Regions from separate parts of the Bacillus sp. 41-22 genome, predicted to be linked through region 1. Evidence: riboswitches for the same ligand, from Rfam matches in the RefSeq annotation. Region 1 holds a riboswitch; each other region holds the start of a gene.
What was found. Region 1 has a riboswitch for thiamine pyrophosphate ahead of tenA (thiaminase II). Riboswitches for the same ligand answer to the same signal wherever they lie in the genome.
Positions count from the first base shown of each region.

Region 1 (3,205 bases):
ACCTTACCTGCAGCAGCAGCTTGAATAGAGACATTTCCTTGTGCTGCTATATCTATACCATAATGCATTTGCTCCCAGCGCATATCAAAAGTGGAGCTGATTTTCCCTTGAGTAGGGAATTTGAAAACTGCTGGAATTGATGCAGGTTGAGCTGTTTTAGCTTGTGGTTGATTTTGCACTACATAGTGTTTTGCTACATATCCGTATCCTGTGCCAAAACGAATTTTATACCAAGTACCTACCGTTTCTACTACTTGTACTTGTGTACCATTTTGTAATGAGCCAAGTAGAGTGCCACTTGTGCTAGCATTGCTACGCACATTTAATTTTGGTGTTGCAACAGTATAAGAAGGAGAACCTTGTACTGTTACACCTTTTACTAGAGGTGTGGATCCATTAGATACAAATGTTTTTTGTACGTAACCAATTTGACCGTTATGTAATATTTTGTACCAATCTCCTTGTTCACCTTGAATGGTAATGAATTGACCATTTGGTAATATATCTAGAATAGAAGACTCTGTATTAGGTTCAGAACGAACGTTTAATGCGTTTGCATTTACGATATATTGAGACTTTGGTTGAACATTTTTTTTGAATAGAATTGCATCTTTTTTCATATAGCCTGTTTTGTTGTTAACAGATACTTTATACCAATCTTGAACTGTTTCAAGAATAGTAACCGGGCTATTAAATCGAATGGTATCAACTATTGCACTGTCTGTATGGCTATTTTGATGTAGTGCAACGTTGTCAATTTTTACATATCCAGTTTTTACTGTAGATGGTTGCTTAGCAGCCGCTGTTTGTATATCGGATTCTCCCATAGAAGGAAGTAAAGAAGCAATTGCGATAGTAGTTGCTGTTAAAGCTGTGGCTTTCATATTCATGTAATAAAGACCTCCTCTAGTTGTATAGTTGTAATTTTATTATAGTATAAAGATATAATATATTGGTCGTATTCACATAAATGTAATATGAAATCAATAAAAATAATGTCAGAAGAGAGATTCGTATATAAATATTGTATATATCATTTGTGAGGTCGCATTTATATTTGTTTAACACGTTAAGAATTAATTCTTAATTAAGAAAATTAAAACAGTTGATGATGTCTTATGGCGATGTTATACTGACAGTGATAATTTTATAGTTTGCTAGGAGGGCTGGTGTTGCCAGCTGAGAGTAGGGCCATAAGCCTTTGATCCTTTTTATTACCTGATCTAGATTATGCTAGCGTAGGGAAGCAATTCGGACATTAACAATGAGTCCCCGTTTCTTTGCGTATAGAAACGGGGCTTTTTTATTTGAAAATTTCATATTAACACCACTAGGGGTGCTTTTCGTGCTGAGAGAGGAATAATCCTTAACCCTTACAACACCTGATCTAGATAATACTAGCGAAGGGAAGTGGAACAACGAATAAATTATAATTTTATTTGCTGTAACCACTTCTTATATACAGAAGTGGTTTTTTTATTGAGATAAATAGATATATAGGAAGGGGAATTATTAATGAAATTTTGTGAAAGATTATTTGATACGGTGCAGCCTGTTTGGGAGAAAAGTCATAATCATCCGTTTGTAGTAGGTATGGGGGATGGTACGTTGGAAAAAGACAAATTCCAGTACTATATTATTCAAGATTATTTATATTTGTTAGATTATGCAAAGCTATATGCAATTGGGGTTGTAAAGGCAACGAATCCACAAGTTATGGCAAAATTTGCAGAGCAAATTGATGGGATTTTAAATGGAGAAATGACGATCCATAAACAGTATGCAAATAAACTTGGCATTACTGTAGAGGAGATAGAATCTGCGAAACCATCTGCTAAAAATTTAGCCTATACAAATTACATGATGTCTGTATCTCAAAATGGCACACTTGCAGAATTAATATCAGCTTTACTTCCATGTATGTGGAGCTATTGGGAGATCGGAAAGCGTTTAAATGATATTCCTGGAGCAAGCGATCATGAGTTCTTTGGAGAGTGGATTCAAGGATATTGTTCTGAAGAATACGGTAACCTTTGTATTTGGTTAATAGATTTATTAAATGAAATGGCAGTTGGAAAGTCAGAGAAAGAGCTAGACCGATTAGAGGAGATTTTCTTATATTCCAGCCGATTTGAATATTTATTCTGGGATATGGCTTATCGTAAGGAGATGTGGGGTTTTGAGGAGCAAGAACATACTACAGTTTCATAATGTTTCCTTTCATTATGATGAGAAACCAATCATCAATGAATTAAATGCTTCTATACAAGATAAAGAGTTTGTAAGTATTATCGGGCCGAGTGGATGCGGGAAAAGTACTTTATTTCGCCTTATTTCAGGCTTAGAAGAGGCAAGTACTGGACAGATAGAGCTGACAAAAACAAAGAGTCATCCTGTAGGGTATATGCCCCAAAAAGATATGCTCTTGCCGTGGAGGACGATTATTGAGAATGCTGCCCTGCCGCTAGAGTGCCAAGGTGTGCAGAAGAAAGAAGCGCAAGTAAAAGCGAAAGAACTGTTACATAAATTTGGTTTACAAGGGTACGAGAAAAAATATCCGAAAGATTTATCTGGTGGTATGAGGCAACGCGTATCTTTTATCCGAACTTTATTAACAGGCGGGGAGATATTATTGTTAGATGAACCGTTTAGCGCATTGGACGCTTTAACGAAGGCATCTTTGCAAGAATGGTTGTTTGAACAATGGAAAGAGTGGGAAAAAACAATTTTATTTATCACTCATGATGTTGAAGAAGCATTGTTTCTTTCTAATCGAATTTTGGTTGTAGAAAATCAACCGATAGCAACTTTAACTGAGCGAATTGTGCCGCTTGATCGTAACCGAACAAGAAAAGATTTATATAAGCCTGAAGTGTTAGCGCTTAAAGAAGAGCTCCTTAGTATGTTACAAAGGCAGGTACTCGTATGATGAATCGCTTGAAGGAGTTATTACCTGCCCTAATATTAAGTGGAATTTTACTTGCTCTGTGGGAAGTAGGAGCAAGAATTGTAGATGAGATGTACATTTTGCCATCACCTTCTGCAATTGTAATGAAGATATGGGCGCTGAAAGATATATTATTTACGGTTCATTTACCTGCAACGTTGTACGTCGTTTTAATAGGCGTTGTTATTTCTATCGTACTGGGCGTAGGGCTAGCAATGTTAATGAATGCGAGTACGTGGATGGAAAGAGCATTTTATC
Region 1 is NZ_CP084035.1:740,331-743,535, forward strand. It holds gene LCF45_RS03765 (SH3 domain-containing protein) at 1-890, opposite strand, end outside; TPP riboswitch at 1,150-1,262, shown strand; TPP riboswitch at 1,323-1,426, shown strand; gene tenA (thiaminase II) at 1,516-2,211, shown strand; gene LCF45_RS03775 (ABC transporter ATP-binding protein) at 2,180-2,929, shown strand; gene LCF45_RS03780 (ABC transporter permease) at 2,929-3,205, shown strand, end outside.

Region 2 (3,205 bases), 1.4 Mb from region 1:
AACAAATCCTTTACCTTTCTCCCACGTGCTCAGCCATAACGTTTTCGCTTGCGGCACACGGTAAGGTGGTAGTTCAATTACAAAAATAGATTTTTCTGCTTTTAAAATAGTAAGAGACATAATTTTTGTAACGAGTAATGCAAGAACAATCCCTGCGATATATAAAGAGAACACAACAGTCGCCTGACTATGAGGGAAGAAAACTCCCGCAAATAGTGCATATACAGGTAAACGTGCCGAACAAGACATAAACGGTGTTACAAGAACTGTAAGTAACCTTTCTTTTTCTTGTTCAATCGTTCTCGCTGCCATAATACCTGGAACGTTACATCCAAAGCCGATAATCATCGGAATAAATGCTTTTCCGTTTAAACCGAAAAACTCCATAATTCTATCCATAACAACTGCAATTCGTGCCATATATCCTGAGTCTTCTAATAATGAAATGAAGAAGAATAGTGCAAAGATTTGTGGAACGAATACTAATACCGCACCAACACCAGCAATAATACCTTCTGTAACGAGTGCTTGAATAAAGTCAGAAGCCCCAACACTTGTGAGCCCAGCTGTAACCCAATCAGTAAGTTGTCCGCCAAAAAATCCATCAAGCATATCAGATAAAGGTGTACCAATCCACGTAAACGTAACCTGAAAAATAAAAAACATAACTGCTAAAAAGATTGGAAGTCCTAAAATTTTATGTGTAATTAACCTATCAATTTTTTCTGAAAAAGGAATTTTTCCTTCTTTCTCATGTTGCATAACATTTGTTTTTAACTTTTCAATATACGCTTCACGAGTCTTGTAAATGTGCTCTTCCAACGTACAATCAAGTTTTCCATCTAAACGAGATCGAATGGCTATAAGTTCCTTATAAATTGGTAATGCTTTCATTTCTTTTTCTACTACTTCGTTATTGCTTAAAAATTGAAGGGCTAACCATCTCGGATGCTCATAATTCGCTGTCTCTAAAAGAGCGATTACCTCTCCAATTCCTTCATCCATTTGTACGCCATATGAAATAATGAATGGCTTTTTCTCTTTTTGTTTCTCTTCATGAAGAGTAGTAAGTAATTCTTCACAGCCTTTTCCGGTTCTTGCGATGACAGGAACGACTGTTACACCTAATATTTCTGATAGCCTTTTTACATTAATCACAATTCCTCTTTGCTTTGCCACATCAATCATATTTAAACCAATTGAAACGGGCTTACCAAATTCAAGTAATTGCAATGTTAAATGCATATTTCGCTCAAATTGAGAAGAATCCACTATATTTAACATATGATGAAATTCATCTGTTAGTAGAAAATTCGTAACGACACCTTCATCACGTGAAACTGGATTCAAATCATAAACGCCTGGTAAATCAATTAATGTTCCTTGCTTATCTTTTAATTTACCAACCTTCTTTTCTACTGTTACACCGCTCCAGTTTCCTACATATTCATAAGAACCAGTAAGTGCATTAAATAATGATGTTTTCCCTGTATTCGGATTCCCTAGCAAAGCAACCTTATTCACGCTAATTCCACCTTTATCATTTTCGCGTCACAATGACGAATACTAATTAACTGTCCACGACACTCCAATGTACAAGGACCTTTAAACATCGCTTTCTGTTTCAAGCGAAGTTCGCTTCCTTCCGCGAGACCGAAAGCAGCTAGTCTACGCTTTAATAACTGATCTAAAGACTGAATACTTTTTACTAACACTTTCTCGCCAATTTTAATATCTACTAAGCTCATAACCTTCCCCCTCAGAAGAGAATGATAATTATTTTCAGAAAAATTATATCATACTCTATTTCAATTGGACTATACCCTTTTGCTTCATATTTATTAACATTTCGCTACAATTCTATTTCAATAATTGTCATACGGTATTCATTTGCCATTCTCATCCATTTCGCTTACAATGAACAATAGCAAATAAAGAATCTCGTTATCACAGGGGGAGCCTTACCGCTGAGAGGGAACAATTCGTTCCGACCCTTTGAACCTGTTAGTTAATGCTAACGCAGGAATTGTGCAAACGTCCGAAATACACACCTCTTTTTTTATTTACGTATTTCGTATCCTCCTATGATATCTATTCTTTTTTTGCAACTTGGATTTAGGGGGAGACAACATGCGTAACACCAATTTACAAGCGATGATCGAATCTGCTATTCTTGCAGCCTTCGCCTTGGTCATCGATATTTTACCACTTTCAATCAAAATATCAGCAACAGGCGGTTCCATCTCATTCGCTATGATTCCTATCTTTATTATCGCATACCGCTGGGGCTTCAAAATGGCTTTCTTAGGAGGCTTAATTTGGGGATTATTACAAATTGTCGTAGGCGATGCCATTATCGTCACACCAATTCAAGTAATCATTGAATACTTCGTTGCTTTCGCATTCATTGGATTTGCTGGTTTATTCTATCGTCCAATTCAAAAAGCACTTCTAGCATCTAATAAGAATGGAAACGAACAATCAAACTTAAGTAGCCGTAAAGATAAGCCTTCATCAAAACAAAACCAAGGAAAGAAAGTAATTGGATACATTATCATTGCTACTTTTATCGGTAGTCTAGCTCGTTACTTCTGTCACTTTATTGCCGGTATTATTTTCTGGGGACAATATGCACCGAAAGGTCAATCAGCTATTCTATATTCTTTAATATTTAACGGTAGCACAATGATTGGTTCCTATATTCTATGTACCGTTTTACTTATATTTTTATTTATCACTTCACCAAGATTATTCAAAAGCATAAGTGCTTATCAAATAAATTCACAAAAAAAGGGCGCTTAACTTAGCGCTCTTTTTTCACATCGTAATATCAATTAAAAATACAATAAATGCACAAAAGAAAATAAATACCATTATACTTAGCCAATTGCTATGCACGGTTCATCGACTCCTTACATAACCTCATTTTCTATTCAAAGTATACTGTTTAGAAGTAAAGATTAGGTAAAGATAATATGAAAATAAATTAAAAAAGCGTAGATAGTATTGTCTACGCTTTTTTCGGTAAATAGAAGTAAAATAACACACCATCTTTTGTATTCTTGACCCCATATTCAGCATTGTGCAGCTCTAAAATGTTTTTTGAAATCGCAAGGCCAAGCCCGGTTCCACCTTGTGAACGTTTCCGTGCCGCATCTACTCGATAAAAACGATCCCAAATTTTATCTAATTGTTCTTCTTCAAT
Region 2 is NZ_CP084035.1:4,614,908-4,618,112, forward strand. It holds gene feoB (ferrous iron transport protein B) at 1-1,524, opposite strand, end outside; gene LCF45_RS23740 (FeoA family protein) at 1,521-1,748, opposite strand; TPP riboswitch at 1,943-2,044, shown strand; gene LCF45_RS23745 (energy-coupled thiamine transporter ThiT) at 2,131-2,802, shown strand; gene LCF45_RS23750 (sensor histidine kinase) at 3,011-3,205, opposite strand, start outside.
Region 2: it holds a riboswitch for thiamine pyrophosphate, as region 1 does, so the genes downstream of both, LCF45_RS23745 (energy-coupled thiamine transporter ThiT) here and tenA (thiaminase II) in region 1, are expected to answer to the same signal.

Region 3 (3,205 bases), 320 kb from region 1:
AACACGAGCTAATGTTACATTTTCTTGTGCGCTTATCGCAAAGTCTGCTTTCCCAGAAGCAATCATCTGCTCTGCCGTTACATTATCACCAGGCTGGATAATTTCTACATCAAGCCCTTGCTTTTTGTAATAATCTGTCGTTTGCGCTACATATAAGCCAGTATGATTCGTATTTGGAAACCAATCTAAAACGACTTTTACTTTTTTATCTTTACTTGAACTTTCTTCTTTCTTCGCCGGATTACATCCAGCAACAGTTACTGCTAATAATGCAGCTAACATAATTTTTAAACCTTTTTTCATTTTCTGCCGCCCTTTCTGTATATCCATGGTGCTGTTATTCTTGCCATAAATTCAACAATAAAGTACAGACATAATGTCACCATGACGATAATCGCTGCAACACCAAATACTCGAGCCGTTAAAAAGGATTTTGTTGCTCTTGTAAGCATAACTCCTAATCCTTCGCTGGCACCAAGCCATTCCCCAATAATCGCCCCCATCACACTATATGTAACAGCAATTTTTAAACCTGAGAAGAAGTATGGGAGTACTGCTGGAAACTTTACTTTCTGGTAAACTTGCCATTTCGTTGCCTTCATTGTTTGTAACAGTTTCAGCATATTTTTATCTACCGTTTGGAAACCTTCTAAAATGCTAAGCGCAATTGGGAAGAAACAAACAAGAATAACAACCATTACTTTTGGCAACATTCCGTATCCAAACCAAATAATAAATAATGGTGCGAGCACAACGATTGGAATTGTTTGCGAAATAACGAGCAATGGATTCATTAAAATCCGAAATAAAGGGATGACATCCATAATGATAGCAATACTCGTCCCAAGTAAAATTGCAAAAAACAACCCAATTATTACTTCCTGTAACGTTTGCACTGTATTCGGTAATAGTAAATCTTTCATTCCAATTAACTCTTGCACAATTGCAGACGGCTTCGGTAAAATCCACGGCTCAATTTTAAATAATGAAACAGATCCTTCCCATATAGCAATGAGAAGGATAAGCCAAATTGTTGTGATTATTTTAGATCGCTTCTGGTTTTGCATATTCATCACGGTACTTCCAAACTTTTTCGTCAATCGTTACGCCTGTACTTGGACGATAGTGAATTTTAATAGAAGTGATTACTTCTTCTGCTCCAGCATCGACGCAAGCTTGTTGCGCGCGTTTAATGACGTCAAGAAGTACATCTAATTCTCCTTCCAACGTTGTTTCCATTGCCCCTACTTCATAACGAACTCCCGACTGTTGTACAACTTCAATTGCTTTATCAACAACGGAATACACATCTTTGTTCTTCGCTTGTGGTACTACTGAAAATGAAATTGTAACTTGTTGTGACATAATAAAACCCCCCTTACAAAATATGGTTTCAAAAAAAGAAAAGGCTTTCCTACCATGTAGGAAAGCCTTGTATACAAGTTATTCTATAATAACTTATGCTACATCACTTTAAAGTAACTCCCTACGCTGGCATTATCCAGATCAGGTTGAGGGTCGATGTATACTTACATCCTCTCAGCCAATTGGCTCCCCGGTTCTTAATTCGTTTTCATTGTAGCATGATTTATTTTATTGAACAAACAAAAGCATGCATAATCACTTCATTTAACTTTTGAATTCCCCAATTAACTCTTGTAACTCCTGTGAAAGCCAACTTAAAGAACTAGCTAATTCAGCAATATCTTGTACAGACATTTCCTGTTCTTTCATACTTTCTTGAACATTACTACTACTATTCGCATACTTATTTGCGATAAGTGATAGTTCATTTACAACACGAACAATATTTTGGCTATTTTGCAATATATCACTTGAATTGCTAGAAACAGCTCTAACTTGATTGGTAACAGTTTGTGCTGATTTCGAAATTTTTTCAAAGAAAGCACCACTACTTTCAACAAGTTTAATTCCTGATTCTACTTCTTTTGAAGCTTTTTGCATTGAAACAACAGCTTCTTCCGTTCCAGCTTGTGTTTCCCCAATTAATTTTGCTATATCTTTTGCTGATGCTTCCGTCTGCTCTGCTAATTTACGCACTTCATCAGCAACAACGGCAAATCCCTCTCCAGTTTCCTCAGCACGTGAAGCTTCAATAGTAGCATGTAAAGCTAGCGAATTAGTTTGATTTGAAATACCTGTAATTTCAGTTACAATATCACTAATTTCTTTTGATCTTGCTTCCAAAGAATAAATAATAGAAGATAAATCTTGTACTGCATTTTGTATTATGTTCATTTGATTAATCGCCTGTTTAATAACACCATTTCCTTTTCCTGAATGATGCTCTATACCTTCAGACTCTTTCACCATTTGTTTTGCAGCATTCGTTATCTCCTCCATCTTATCTTCCATTTCATATACAATACCTAAATACTGTGGTACTGAAGTTTCTTGTGACTGGGCGCCAGCTCTTAACTCAACCATAGAACTTACGATTTCTTGAACTGCCATGCTATTCTCTTTCGTACTCACTGACAATTCTTTTGAAGATGAGGAAACCTGTTCTGCTGTCTGCTTCACTTTATCTATAATTCCTTTAAACTTCTCGATGGTATTATTAAAATACGCATTAATAATACCAATATCATCTGGTCTTTCCTCTAATTTAATACTTAAATCACCTTCACCGACTTTGCGCAACCCTTCACGTAAATCCCGCAATGGAGCAAGTGCGTTACGTACGATTAAGAATTGAATAACAGTTGCAATTAAAACAGAAATACAAATAAACATTAAACCTTGTATAATGAATTTTCCCTTTGTAATAGGAACAATAGAGGCATCTACATCGGTTGCAACAATTGCCACAATATTATCTTCTCCATCTTTAATTGGCTCTAATATCGTTACCCATGATCCTAATGCGTCTTCATATACTACTGTCATGTTTGCTTTTTTCGTGCTCATTACCTTATCATATGCTTTCATCCAAAGATCTGGTTGTTTATAATAGTCCCCTGGCTTTACTTCAACAACATTTGCTAAGTCTGTAGACAAGTCGACGATTTGTAACTCACCTTTTTCATTTTCTTTTGCTCCAACAATATACGTTTGTCCAACACTGTTCAATTCTTCCGTTGATTCATCTAATTTCTCTGTTAACTTCTCTCTCTTTTCTCTTTCTGCCGTTGGATCTTTTGCAACATCTCTCACTATTTCTGCGTCTAATTTATGTAATACC
Region 3 is NZ_CP084035.1:420,339-423,543, reverse strand. It holds gene LCF45_RS02195 (ABC transporter substrate-binding protein) at 1-303, opposite strand, end outside; gene LCF45_RS02190 (ABC transporter permease) at 300-1,073, opposite strand; gene LCF45_RS02185 (MTH1187 family thiamine-binding protein) at 1,045-1,365, opposite strand; TPP riboswitch at 1,467-1,568, opposite strand; gene LCF45_RS02180 (methyl-accepting chemotaxis protein) at 1,630-3,205, opposite strand, start outside.
Region 3: it holds a riboswitch for thiamine pyrophosphate, as region 1 does, so the genes downstream of both, LCF45_RS02185 (MTH1187 family thiamine-binding protein) here and tenA (thiaminase II) in region 1, are expected to answer to the same signal.

Region 4 (3,205 bases), 1.9 Mb from region 1:
AGTAATTAGAGCTGGTACCCATTTAGAAAACGTTTTTTTATCATGTAATGCTGGTAAATTACTAATTAAATCATACTGCCATTCTAAATGTGGTGGATCTATTAATTTATTAGGTTTCCAATCATGAATAACCTCATACCAGCTTTGGAAAATATAGTCTAACTGTTCTTGTTTCATTGGTTCTTTTGCTACAATCCAGGGCGTATCTTCCTTTAATATATATGGATTATGCTGAATGAATAATATATCAGAAAACATTTCATACAATCTTTCATTTACAAGTTTTAATTTGCTCGTTAATAAAAATGTTCTATAATGTATCTCTACAATCTCAAGCCATTCAATAGGAAAATAAATATACGATACTTTCTCATTATAGAGGGGTTCTACTATATTTTTAAATGCTAATAACTGTAATTTTTCCATATTATTAATACTTCCTCTCTTAATTTATGTTGATCATGAGTAATACTAGAAAAGATACCAATTTTTTAAGCATTAACGAATCAATTTTTAACCAAGCACATTAAAGGAAATAGCTAAATTACATTTGGTTATACAAATAAAACATTATTAAAATCAAATTAATATAAAGTAACTATTAACATATAACTACCTCCTTATGGGACTTTATATTATAAAATCATTATAATGAATTATTATATTTTTTATCTATGATTTACAAAAAAATTACAGAAACTAAATATAATAAAAGGTATCGCCTCTTTATATAGCGATACCCTTTATACACTCTTAATTAAATAACACCTTTAACTTCTTCATTCACCGGCCATTTTTCTAATGTATATGCCATTTCCCAAAATGAATATTCATATTGACTACTAAAAATAAAATGTTGTCTCATACGATTACGGTCTGCCTCTGTTACTTTTTCAGCGATCGTATCTAATCGTGTGATTTGCTCTTCTACTAGAGTACGGAACCAATCGGATCCATATGCAGAAATCCATTCTTGATAAATTGGCTCTTCTGGTTGACATTCTTTTAATCGTTCACCGATTTCATAATATAACCAATAACAAGGTAAAATAGCCGCAATAATATCTCCTAAATGCCCTTCATAAGCTGCACGATACATATGAGATGTATATGCATATGCAGTTGGCGCAGGAATAAAATTATCTTTTTCTTCTTTTGTAATCCCTAATTTCTTTGCGAAATTCTCATGTAATGATAACTCAGCTTCATACGTATTTTGTGCATGGTGTGCCATACGAGCTGTCGTTTCTAATTCAAGAGCCTTTGCAGCACCTAACGTTTGTACTCTAGCAAAATGACTCAAATAATAAGAATCTTGAAGCACATAATATCGAAAACTAGCTAAATCTAATGTTCCTTCGCCTAGTTTTTTTACAAAAGGATGGTTAAAACTTGCTTCCCAAATTGAATCTACTTCTTTACGTAATGATTGTGAAAAAGTCATTTAATTACCTCCAAATAATGTAAAAAATATACGTATTTATCCACGATTATTAAAGCTGTAAAATAAAAAAACTTTCTTTACAGGCGTAAAGAAAGTGAAATTGACAGTATTTATTCGTTAAATAGCAACGTCTTTCCCACTTCCCTACGCTGGCATTAACCAGATCAGGTACTAAGAGTCTCAAAATTTCATCTGATCTCAGCCTATAAAAGGCCCCCCTAGTGGACAAATATTTAGTTGTCGTATTGTAATTATCATAGCATAATTCGTGGAACTGTCAAAAGAATTAATTATATAACTACCTTAAAAACCTTCTTCTTTCCTTACTTTTAATGAAGTTTCAATTATCATATCTAATAGTTTGCTATAATTAATTCCCGCTGCTTCCGCACTTTTTGGCAGTAAACTTGATTGTGTCATCCCTGGTAATGTATTAACTTCCATTACATATGGAATTCCTTCCTTCACCATCATATCAACCCTTGCATAAACACTACATTTTAATGCTTTATAACAAGCCAGTGACGCTTTATTTACACGTTCCTTTATTTCAGCTGGAAGTTCGATAACTTCTTCAACTGTACTAGTATCATCATATTTTGCATTGTAGTCAAAGAACACAGCAGCATGTCGAATCGAAATGATAGGTAACTGTTGCCCATCAAAAATTGAACATGTAATCTCGTCACCTTTTATATACTTCTCAATTACTACTTCAGAATCCCATTCGAATACAGTTTCCAGCATAGAGATTAATTCATTTTTATCATAGACAATCTTAACTCCAACACTTGAGCCGCCAGAGTTTGGTTTTACCACTAACGGAAATCCTAATTTATCTAACTCCTCAAGCTTTAGATCCTCCATTTTTGTAAGTTCAATCCAATCTGGTGTTTCTACTCCTTCATAACGCAAAATCTTTTTCGAAATATTTTTGTCCATACATATACCGCTAGATAACATATTGCTACCGCTATAAGGAATACCTAAACTCTCTAGCGTCCCTTGAACTGTACCATCTTCTCCGTACTTTCCGTGTAATGCTAGCAATGCAAAATCAATGTCTTTCGCTTTTTCAATTAAATCCATTTTTTCATTTAACGTAATTGGAACGATTTCATATTTACTCTTATCTAAATGTGCAATCATTTCATTCCCAGTCATAATTGATACTTGTTTTTCAGAGGATACTCCTCCCATAATAACGCCAATTCTCATTTTCTCAACTCCAAGTTTCATTTTTTAAAGTTTCACCAATTATTTGAATCCCGCTAACAATTTCCTGTTCTTTCAAACGTGAAAATCCTAATCGGAATGTGTTCGCTCCTCCTCCATCAGAGTAAAAAACATCTCCAGGAGAAAACGTAACTCCTTTCTCATAACACTTTTGTAAAAGTGTGCGGGCTTGAATTTTTTCTTCCAACTCTATAAACAAATGAAGTCCACCGTCTCCAGTCATTCTTTTAAACGGAATGTACTGATTACACGCCCCAACAGCTAACTCATATTTTTTCTTATAAACAGATCTTGCTTTTTTTAAATATTTTTCAAAATATCCTTCATGTAAATATTGAAACAGAACAGCTTGATCTAACGTAGATGTGTGAATGGTTCTGGCTCTTTTAACACTTTCTAAATAATGTATCAGTTCTTTATCTGCAATGATCCAACCTACACGTAAACCAGGGAAAAGTACCTTTGAAAAGCTACTAATATAAATCACATTATTACCAGCCCCTGCAAAAGTTAATAATGGCGATA
Region 4 is NZ_CP084035.1:2,618,089-2,621,293, forward strand. It holds gene LCF45_RS13260 (pPIWI_RE module domain-containing protein) at 1-426, opposite strand, end outside; gene tenA (thiaminase II) at 758-1,444, opposite strand; TPP riboswitch at 1,569-1,674, opposite strand; gene ddlB (D-alanine--D-alanine ligase) at 1,748-2,662, opposite strand; gene LCF45_RS13275 (MocR-like pyridoxine biosynthesis transcription factor PdxR) at 2,667-3,205, opposite strand, start outside.
Region 4: it holds a riboswitch for thiamine pyrophosphate, as region 1 does, so the genes downstream of both, tenA (thiaminase II) here and tenA (thiaminase II) in region 1, are expected to answer to the same signal.